Regions from separate parts of the Parabacteroides merdae ATCC 43184 genome, predicted to be linked through region 1. Evidence: riboswitches for the same ligand, from Rfam matches in the RefSeq annotation. Region 1 holds a riboswitch; each other region holds the start of a gene.
What was found. Region 1 has a riboswitch for cobalamin ahead of NQ542_RS16025 (TonB-dependent receptor). Riboswitches for the same ligand answer to the same signal wherever they lie in the genome.
Positions count from the first base shown of each region.

Region 1 (3,134 bases):
TTTGATATGGACGGCTGGATCATTGACAAACTGCATCATACCCTCTTTTTCAATGACGGAGGTTTGAATATAATTGTCCACATAACGTAGGAATCCGTTTGCCTCGTAATAGATAGTATGTCTGCCGGCAGGATGCCATGTGCCGAACAAGGCGAGATTGACGTTGTTGCTTTTTTCTGGTTTCAGCGCTACATTTGCATAAATGGTGGTTCCGTTGCCTAACAATTCACGGGCGATGGGCAAGCGTACGCTGTGTTCATAAGAAACCTTTACCGCTAATGGGTCGAAGAACATATAGCGCAGTCCGGTACCATATCCAAAGTAATTTTTGGTAGTAGAACCTTGCACTTTGTCCGATCCCGTCACGGTGGACTGGTCGGTCTGCCGGATATTCGGGTGATTCACATAATCTTTGGCAAAGAATATATTCTGCATTTTCCCATCAAAAAACGACTGGCTGTAGGTCAGTCCGATGATATGTTTGGTAACTGCATCGTTTGATGGTTCGAAGCTTTGGTCCAAATCATCATAGCGATCATTTCCGGTCCGGTTCATATGATAATTCAGGTTAAGACCGTGATGTCCGTCCAGTTGGTAATCCAAATTGACACGCACGATAGTCAGAGGGCGTTTGTAATGACGTATAGAAGGTTCATTACCTCTGATTTCGTTGCGTTGACTCACGATATAGCCTCCATCCCAATAATATTTCCGATAAGCTGTATCGATAGTAATGGAATGATCCCATGTATGTGACAAAGTTGCTTTCAATGTCATGCTTTCGGTCATGAAATTATATTTGTTATAACGAACCGATACGTTCCATGCATCCGAATTATGTTCAGCCATACCATAAACTTTGGTTTGTATGGATCCGGTCTGCAGTTCCTTGTCTGTTTTGGAGTAGGAAGCGGAAACGAAAAATTCGTCAGCCCAAAACTTACCTGTGATTCCAGCTTCTATCTGTGCCAATAGCGAAAAATAGCCGTCATGGAAACGTTTTGGGTTGCCGTAGATGAATTGATCACCTGTCTCATTGCGCATCTGCACGTCTTTCATCCGGTAGTCGTTTTTCGAATAGCTGATACCGATGGCAGGACGCACGACCAATCCGGTGTGCCGTTCCATAAACTGTGCGTTCAGGTTGGCACGATGTGTATGGAAGGAACCGATGCTATAAGAAGCGTCCATGAAACTTTTCTTTTCTGCCTGGGTGATAATGTTGACAGCTCCGCCTAATGCATCCGTCCCCAATGAGGCTGGTACTACGCCTTTATAGATTTCCACTCGGTCAATCAGGTTGACGGGCAGATTGGCGAGCGTCACATAGCTTCCTTTGCTATCCAAGGGAACACCGTCTATGAAATAGCGGACGGAATTACCTGACAGACCGTTGATCGAGAGGTCGAAATCGGAACCTACGCCTCCCTCTTCGCGTATTTTGACACCGCTTGTACGATTCACTAATTCATTCAGGCTATTAAGTGAATTAATGACAGGCTTAACGTCAAGAGCATTAACCGAAAGTGCGCTTTCTCTTACCTGTTGTGATTGTGTTTTCCCATACACCTCCACTGGACTTATGCTTACGGAACTTTCTTCCAGTTTGAAGTCGAGGGTTTTGTCGTGATGAAGGTCGAGTGAGGTTTTGATCGTTTGGTATCCTAAGGAGGAGACGACGAATGTGTGTTTGCCAGGGGATACTTGTAGGGAATAAAGCCCACTGTCATCTGTATAAGTGCCGGAGACCGTGTTTTCGACGGCGATCGTTACCAACGACAGGGGCGTACCTTGTTGATCGGTGACTTTCCCGGAGAGCGTAATTTTGTTTTGTGCCGTCAGACTTAGTTGCGACAGGCAGACAAGCAAAAGGAATACATGTACAAAGACTTTCATTTTAATCCTTGATATAGTGTTCATGACTTGCTTAAGGGAATACACACAAGGAGAAATGATATCTTTATGTAAGGGGATAAAGAATGACTTGACTCGATGTTTTGTAGCTTTATTTCCCGAAAGCTTTAAAACTATGTTTGTTTTGGCAGGTCTTCTGACTTGTTCCGTCTTTGAATGCCTTCCCATCCGGTGACGGACAGTGGCTTGTAGCGTATTCAAAGATTTGGAGAGGAACTTACAGCAGCGGGTCTGTTCAGGATTCGCACCTGATTCCCTTTTCATCACGCCTCCCGTAGCGGTTGGGAGCCGTGAAACCAAAACTGTGGCAAAGGTATGAAAAAAGTCTGTCTGTACAAAAAACGGATTAAAAAACAAATTCATTATTTTTGGCGCCGGATTCGTTAGACTCCGTGAAAGAATAACAGAATGTGGAACGATTAAAAATGAAGTGACTATGTTGGAAAAAGGATTGAAACATATCAGCCGGACTGTCGTGCAGCCGGATAATTTTGCATTGACGATGGGATCGGGAGATTTGCCTGTATTGGCAACGCCGGCTTTGGTAGCATTGATGGAAAATGCGGCAATGTTGGCCGTAGCGGCTGAACTCCCCGAAGGGGCGACTACTGTCGGTGCTAAAATGGACATGACACATGTTCGTCCTTCCGGTGAAGGTGAGGAAGTGCATGCGGAAGCGACGCTGGTTGAGGTGGAAGGGCGAAAGTTGACCTTCTCGTTGGTTGCCAGGGATTCGGCAGATGTGATCGGCGAAGGCACGCATATCCGCTATATTGTCGACAGAGCGAAATTTTTGTTGAAACTGAAAGGCTAACCATCACTTCGATTGCTGCGAGAAAAGGAATATGAAGTTACCTATTTGTAGGTATTTACGGCCTGCTGAATAGTTATTTATGGTGATTTTATATTTCTTTTCCACCTTCTATCTTTGCCTCAATTTAAAATAATCAGATATAATCATAATTGCTAATTTGCATAGACAACGAAACTAAAATCGAAGAAGGCTTCTCGTGAGAGAGGCCTTTTTTATTTGAATGTATTCTACCGATAACTCGATCCTGAAAATGACTATATGTAGGTAGTATGGAGGTCTGTTTTACCTGTAAATAGGGATTGGATATTATCGTTAAATTTGCGAACTTTGTCACCTAAATGGCTGTTATGTCTATAGTTCTCGATAAATGGAAGGATTAAGGAAATATTTAAGGATTGCGCTCCCA
Region 1 is NZ_CP102286.1:3,925,574-3,928,707, forward strand. It holds gene NQ542_RS16025 (TonB-dependent receptor) at 1-1,896, opposite strand, end outside; cobalamin riboswitch at 2,024-2,230, opposite strand; gene NQ542_RS16030 (thioesterase family protein) at 2,351-2,728, shown strand; gene NQ542_RS16035 (hypothetical protein) at 3,096-3,134, shown strand, end outside.

Region 2 (3,134 bases), 1.5 Mb from region 1:
AACGTCTTGATCAACAGGAACGACAAAGGGATCAGAATCGCCATGATCGCAACAAACAGCATCATCTGGTTGCCGGAAACACGTGAGAAGCTGCCTAACCCCCAGATCACATAGGCGCGAATATCCTCCTCCACGCTGAAGAACTTCAGCACGCCGATCACCGCATTCGCCACGTAGCCGATCATCACGCCGATGATCAGCAGCGTCACGTTCCCTTTCACCTTCTGCGACACATATACGATTAACGCCATCACCGAGAGCGAACCGATCACGGCTGCTATCGAAAGCGCGATTTCTCCCATAAACCCCAATTTACTAAGCGCAACCCCTCCGAGGCTACCGCTCAGCAGTACCACAAAGGCCACGCCCATGCTCGCACCGGAGCTGATCCCCAGCACAGAAGGTCCCGCCAGTGGATTCCGGAAAACAGTCTGCATCTGCAAGCCGCTTATCGCCAGGCCCGCTCCCGCCACCAAAGCTGTCAATGCCTGCGGAAGACGTGATTTCCAGACGATATTCTGCCAGGTCACCGGCTCGTCTCCCAGTCCGCAAATAATGTTCCAGACAGACTTCAACGGGATAGACACCGACCCTAACACCAAATTCAGGAACATCAGGACCAGGATAGACGCTACGATGAGCGACATCAGAAAAGTAGTGGAATGTCTCATTCGTGCAACTTATTTGAGCCGTGCATAATAAACAGGTGTATGATCGGGCAGCAGGTCCGGATGGAATATATGCAGCAGGTCGGCCAGTACGACTTCCGGCTCGGTCGGCATACTTTCGTAAAAAGGCGTATCTTTCATGTTGCAATAGATGATCCCTTTCTCTCTGAAGGCACGGAAATCGGCATAACGCGGGTCCTGCTCCTTCAATGCCTCATAGCTGAACGTACCCGGATAGCTGTTCACAATGCGCCAGTAATCGGCTTCGTCACCCTGGTTGTAGACAGTTTCGAAATCAAGTGTCACACCTCCCGAACGTTTGTCGTTTTTGAGGAAATAGTCAGCACCGGCGTCCTTGAAAAGTTGGGCGAGAAAGCTCTCCCCTCCTACGGCATACCAGTTACCGCCCCGCATCTCGCCGCTCAACACGACCGGGCGTTTCTTCACTTTTCCTTCCGCCGTCAGCTCCTTCAATTCATTGTAACGGGCCGCGATAGCGTCGAATGTCTCGTTTGCCTTTTGCTCCTGTCCTACCAACAGGCCGACGAACTTCACCCATTCCGCCTGTCCCAACGGCGTCATCTCCTTATAGCCTAAATGTGGGATCAATGGGATACCGACATCCTTCAAGGTCTCATATCCGCCCCGTTTAAAAGGCGAAACAAGGATCAGGTCTGGGTTCATACTCATGATCACCTCGTTGTCGAAATTCCCTTCTATGCCGATTTTGGCGGTCTTCCCGCTCTTGAGACGTTCGTTCATCTCCCTATTGAACAGATGCCGGGTACTGGTCACCCCTACGACCTTGTCCAGTTCGCCCATCTTGATAAAATTGGACAACTGCAAAGATGTCATACAGACAACACTTCTGATGGGTGTCTCGATCACAGTATACGATCCGGGGATGCCGGACGGTTTCGTTCCTCTCCTGACAAGCGCATAATGAAAAGTCGTACTTTCCTCATTCTGCGGGTCCTGGATATCCAGCAAGACATACCCGCTCCGATAGGATAATACGAAACCACGGGCATACTCGGGTACAATATGGACACCAGAAAACGCGCTTTCTTCCGTCGTTTCCACCTTATCGGTCCGTTGATTGTTTTTGGTCGTACACGAGGATGCGACACACAACGACATAAGTAGGCAGCATCCTGCCAGGCATTTTTTCATATTCAATATTATTTTATTATAACCGAGCGAGCGTTGTCCACCCCACGAGGACGAGACTCTTCAAAACCGAAACGGCAGGTCTTCTGACTTACTTCCATCCCCGGACACCTTCCCGATCCCCCGATCAGTGGCATTGAGTATTGCCGGTATGTTACCGAAGTTTCACAGCAGCGTGGTCTGTCCGGGATTTCCACCCGGTTCCCTTTTCATTCCTGTCCTGTAAGGAGGACAGGGAAACCTGTTTCAAAGGGCAAATATAATAATATTACTTTTGCTTTCAAGAGAAAAGTGGCAGACAAATCAGTTTTTCTTACGAGCCGCCAAATATTCGTCTTCTAGCATGACTTTCAGTACATGGCCGCTTTCGTCGAAAGCGACAACCAGATTCCGCTGGTCAGTCGTCTCGAGAGAGACCTTATACTGGATAGGGCTACCGCTACCATTCGACTTGTACACCTCTTTGATCAAGCAATTTTCATAAGCGTTGTAAATCGCTTCCTGTGCGGCAAGGTCCACATCGACGATATCGATCGCATAGAAATTTTTCATACTCAACATATCGATATCCGTATTCCCATCCCGTCCAGTCTGCGCATGACTGTTTTGAGCCATACAGACACACGAAACCACCATAGCCACCATCAATACAAACTTCTTCATAACCTAAAATCTTAAACAATCTATTTACCTTTTTCTAATCGTTCCATCAAGTACAAATTGCATGCCAAAGAATAAAAAGCGGGCTGTGGAAAAGGCAGTGTGGAAATTATCCCCACAATTGTGGAATGCAGATTTGGAAAGTTCCGCAATTTTCCTCACTTTTGCGCACCAAATAATTCTAACGCACATGTCGTACCCCATCTGCTTCGTATCGCTCGGTCCGGGAGACCCCGAACTGATCACCTTGAAAGGCTTGAAAAAACTCCGACAGGCCGATATCATCTATTGCCCCGCCACCATAAGCAAAAGCGGACAACTACTCTCCCGTGCGGCCCGTATTATCGAAGAACTGGAAATCGAGAAATCTGTAGTCCAGTTCTTCACGCTCCCGATGAGCAAAGACCGGACCGAAGTCTGGAAAGTCTACGATACCTTGTATGAAAAGGCCATATCCGCCAGGGATAAAGAGAAAAAGGTGGTCATTGTGGCGGAAGGCGATGCAGGGTTCTATTCTTCCATACAGTATATATACGACAAATTCAAAGAGAACCGCATCGAAGTGGAACGAACCGCCGGAATACCAGCTTTCATTGCAGCGGGTGCTTTAGCCGGCTTGCATATTGTCAAGCAGGA
Region 2 is NZ_CP102286.1:1,043,137-1,046,270, reverse strand. It holds gene NQ542_RS04130 (iron ABC transporter permease) at 1-671, opposite strand, end outside; gene NQ542_RS04125 (ABC transporter substrate-binding protein) at 681-1,841, opposite strand; cobalamin riboswitch at 1,898-2,099, opposite strand; gene NQ542_RS04120 (hypothetical protein) at 2,142-2,501, opposite strand; gene NQ542_RS04115 (precorrin-2 C(20)-methyltransferase) at 2,689-3,134, shown strand, end outside.
Region 2: another riboswitch for cobalamin. It lies ahead of NQ542_RS04125 (ABC transporter substrate-binding protein); the one in region 1 lies ahead of NQ542_RS16025 (TonB-dependent receptor).

Region 3 (3,134 bases), 540 kb from region 1:
CCGTCCGGGACTTGCTTGAAGATATCAATACGGAAGATCAGAAAGTGGCGTTGGCTGTCCGAGAGACAATCCCCAAAATAGAAGAATTGGTTTTGCAGATCGTTCCCCGCATGAAGCAGGGCGGACGGATCTTTTATCTGGGAGCCGGAACCAGCGGGCGGTTGGGAGTTTTGGATGCTTCCGAAATCCCCCCGACGTTTGGGATGCCTTCCACACTGATTGTCGGCTTGATAGCTGGTGGCGATACTGCCCTCCGGAATCCTGTGGAGAATGCTGAAGACGATGAGGAACGCGGCTGGCAGGAATTGTTGGAGCACCGGGTTAATACGAAGGATACCGTGATCGGCATTGCTGCTTCCGGGACGACTCCCTATGTGATCGGTGCCCTTCGCAAAGCACGTGAACAGGGCATCCTGACTGCCTCCATTTCCAGCAATCCAGATTCACCGATGGCGATGGAGGCCGATATCGCAATCGAAATGATTGTCGGGCCGGAGTTTGTCACTGGCAGTTCCCGTATGAAATCCGGCACGGGGCAGAAAATGATCCTGAACATGATCTCCACCTCCGTTATGATCCGATTGGGTAGGGTTAAAGGAAACCGGATGGTCAATATGCAGCTCACCAATCAGAAACTTATAGACCGTGGAACCCGCATGGTTGCCGAGGAATTGAATCTTCCCTATAACCAATCCCGCCATCTGCTGTTGATGTACGGCTCCGTTCAGGAAGCTGTCGAGGCTTACCGCAAAGCTTAACGGGTCTGGAGTCGGTTTCAGCTTTTTTCTGTAAGAAGATGAGAAATATATGGAAAATATCTTTATATTTGTCCCATGCATTGTTCCTGCTTCGCAATCTGCGGAAAAGGATTAAAAGGGAATCGGGTGCAAATCCCGGACAGTCCCGCTGCTGTAAGCTTCAAAACGGATTGGGCAATTCTTTTATGCCACTGACGCGAGTTGGGAAGGCGCTCATACCGGAAGTAAGTCAGAAGACCTGCAACGCATATTTTTTCGACGGCTTCGAGGATAGGCCGGAAGAGAACTGTGAAGCCGTAGGCTTTTGCCTTTCTTTATTTCCGTTTCCCGTAGCTATTTACTTGTTTTTAATTATTTTGCCATAATAATTAGGAAAAGAGGCATGAATCTGTGGGTGGGATGAGCTCCGCCTCGATTCATGCTTTCCTTTTATGAGTGTGATTAATCTTCCGGCTTTTGTCGTATAAACCTTTTTTTCGTACCTTTGTGCGTTTCCTCCATAAAGAGAGGAAGATAAATACGACTTCAAATTTGTATATGGAAATGAGAAAAACAGTATTATATGGCGTTTTGGCCTTTTGTTTGGTTGTGTTGAATTCTTGTTTGGGAGACCCGGCCACCCAATTGACGATGGCAAACCAGGCAGGGGTAGTGGTGACCGGTTACGGACCTGGTAAGGCTATTTATACCAAGGGGGACGTAGTGGTCTCTTCGGAAGACTTCCAGAATGCCAATGTGGAAAACGGAGAATGTATTTTGTTTGATTATTCCATCGATTACGGGGTCGCAAACAATATGGGGGCAGGGACGGATACCAGTTATACCGAGGCTATTATTTATGAAAATACGATCTCGGAGGTTAATCGTTGGAACTTCTATAATACGTTGACCGATACCTCTATTGTTGCAAAGGACGAACTGTTGCTTTCTTCCCTCCAGGCGCGTTCCGCTTATATCAGAGGCAATTTGTTCCTGTTCACGGAGATAAGCAATCACCCGGCAAACCAAGTGGACAGTTTCTCTTTGTCCTATAATTCGGATAAATTGTTGGGAGACGATAATATTTATAGCCTCTACCTCCGCACGATCAGAATCAAGGCGGACACGACAAGAGGCGAGGCGATGATTATTCCTTGTGCGTTCAATATCGAAGATCTGGTGAAAAAGGCGGAAAAGAATCATTCGGATGAACTGAAGTTCCGGATTAACTATGCATATTCGTTCGGGAAGGATTCTGCATCGATAAACTGGAAAAGTTCCGACGTGTTTACAATAGACTTGACAGGAAAAGGCAAATAAAATGATAAATAGCAAACGAGCGTATTGAAAAATGTATAAAGAGATATTTAAATTGGTTGTAGCCATCATCTCCCAGCCGGGAAAGGCGTGGGATATTCTGACGAGAAAAGAAGAAAAGGACGATGAGTTTTTATCCCGGTTTGTGTATCCTCTCATCGGATTCGTTACGGTTGCTGCTTTTTTAGGCGTGCTGTTCACTCGGAAGGAGTTTGATGTCGAACTGGCGTTGAAGTCGTCTATCCGGACATTAGTCGCTGCGTTCGGCGGCTTTTATCTGGCTTCCTATTTGCTGAATGAGATTTGGCAGGGATGGTTCAAACGGGAGAAGGATATGAAACTGTGTCAACGCTTTGTCGGCTATTCGTCTTCGTTGATGTTTGCATTGAACATCGTGTTGATGTTACTTCCGGAGTTTTTCTTTTTGCGTATATTTGTGTTATATACATTTTATATCGTATGGGAAGGGGCCGGCCCTTATATGCAGGTGGAGGAGAAGATACGCCTGAAGTTTGTCGGGACCGCGACCGGTCTGATTTTGCTGACGCCCTGGTTGATCGAGGTAATTCTTTCCATGCTGATGCCCGGTTTACGTTTTTGATAGGAGAATAAGATGAAAGAGAAGATTAGTAATAACATACAGATAAAGAACAAGCGGGCGACTTTCGATTATGAGTTGCTCGACACGTTTACGGCAGGGATCGTGCTGACCGGTACGGAGATCAAATCGATACGCTTGGGAAAGGCGAGTCTGGTTGATACGTTTTGTATTGTGGAGAAGGGGGAATTGTGGGTGAAGAATATGTATGTGGCAGAATATTTCTACGGGACATACAATAACCATACGGCTCGCCGTGACCGCAAGCTGTTGCTGACTAAAAAGGAATTGCGGAAGATTGAAAGCGCTGCCCGCAATAATGGCTTTACAATTATTCCGACACGTCTTTTTATTAATGATAAAGGACTGGCCAAAGTCGTTGTGGCTATTGCCAAAGGTAAGAAGGAATATGACAAACGCGACTCTATCAAGGAACGGGACGACCGCCGGGAGATGGATCGTGCATTTAAACGGTAACGAAC
Region 3 is NZ_CP102286.1:92,203-95,336, forward strand. It holds gene murQ (N-acetylmuramic acid 6-phosphate etherase) at 1-758, shown strand, start outside; cobalamin riboswitch at 822-1,018, shown strand; gene NQ542_RS00380 (BFO_2992 family lipoprotein) at 1,302-2,057, shown strand; gene NQ542_RS00385 (YIP1 family protein) at 2,089-2,655, shown strand; gene smpB (SsrA-binding protein) at 2,668-3,129, shown strand.
Region 3: another riboswitch for cobalamin. It lies ahead of NQ542_RS00380 (BFO_2992 family lipoprotein); the one in region 1 lies ahead of NQ542_RS16025 (TonB-dependent receptor).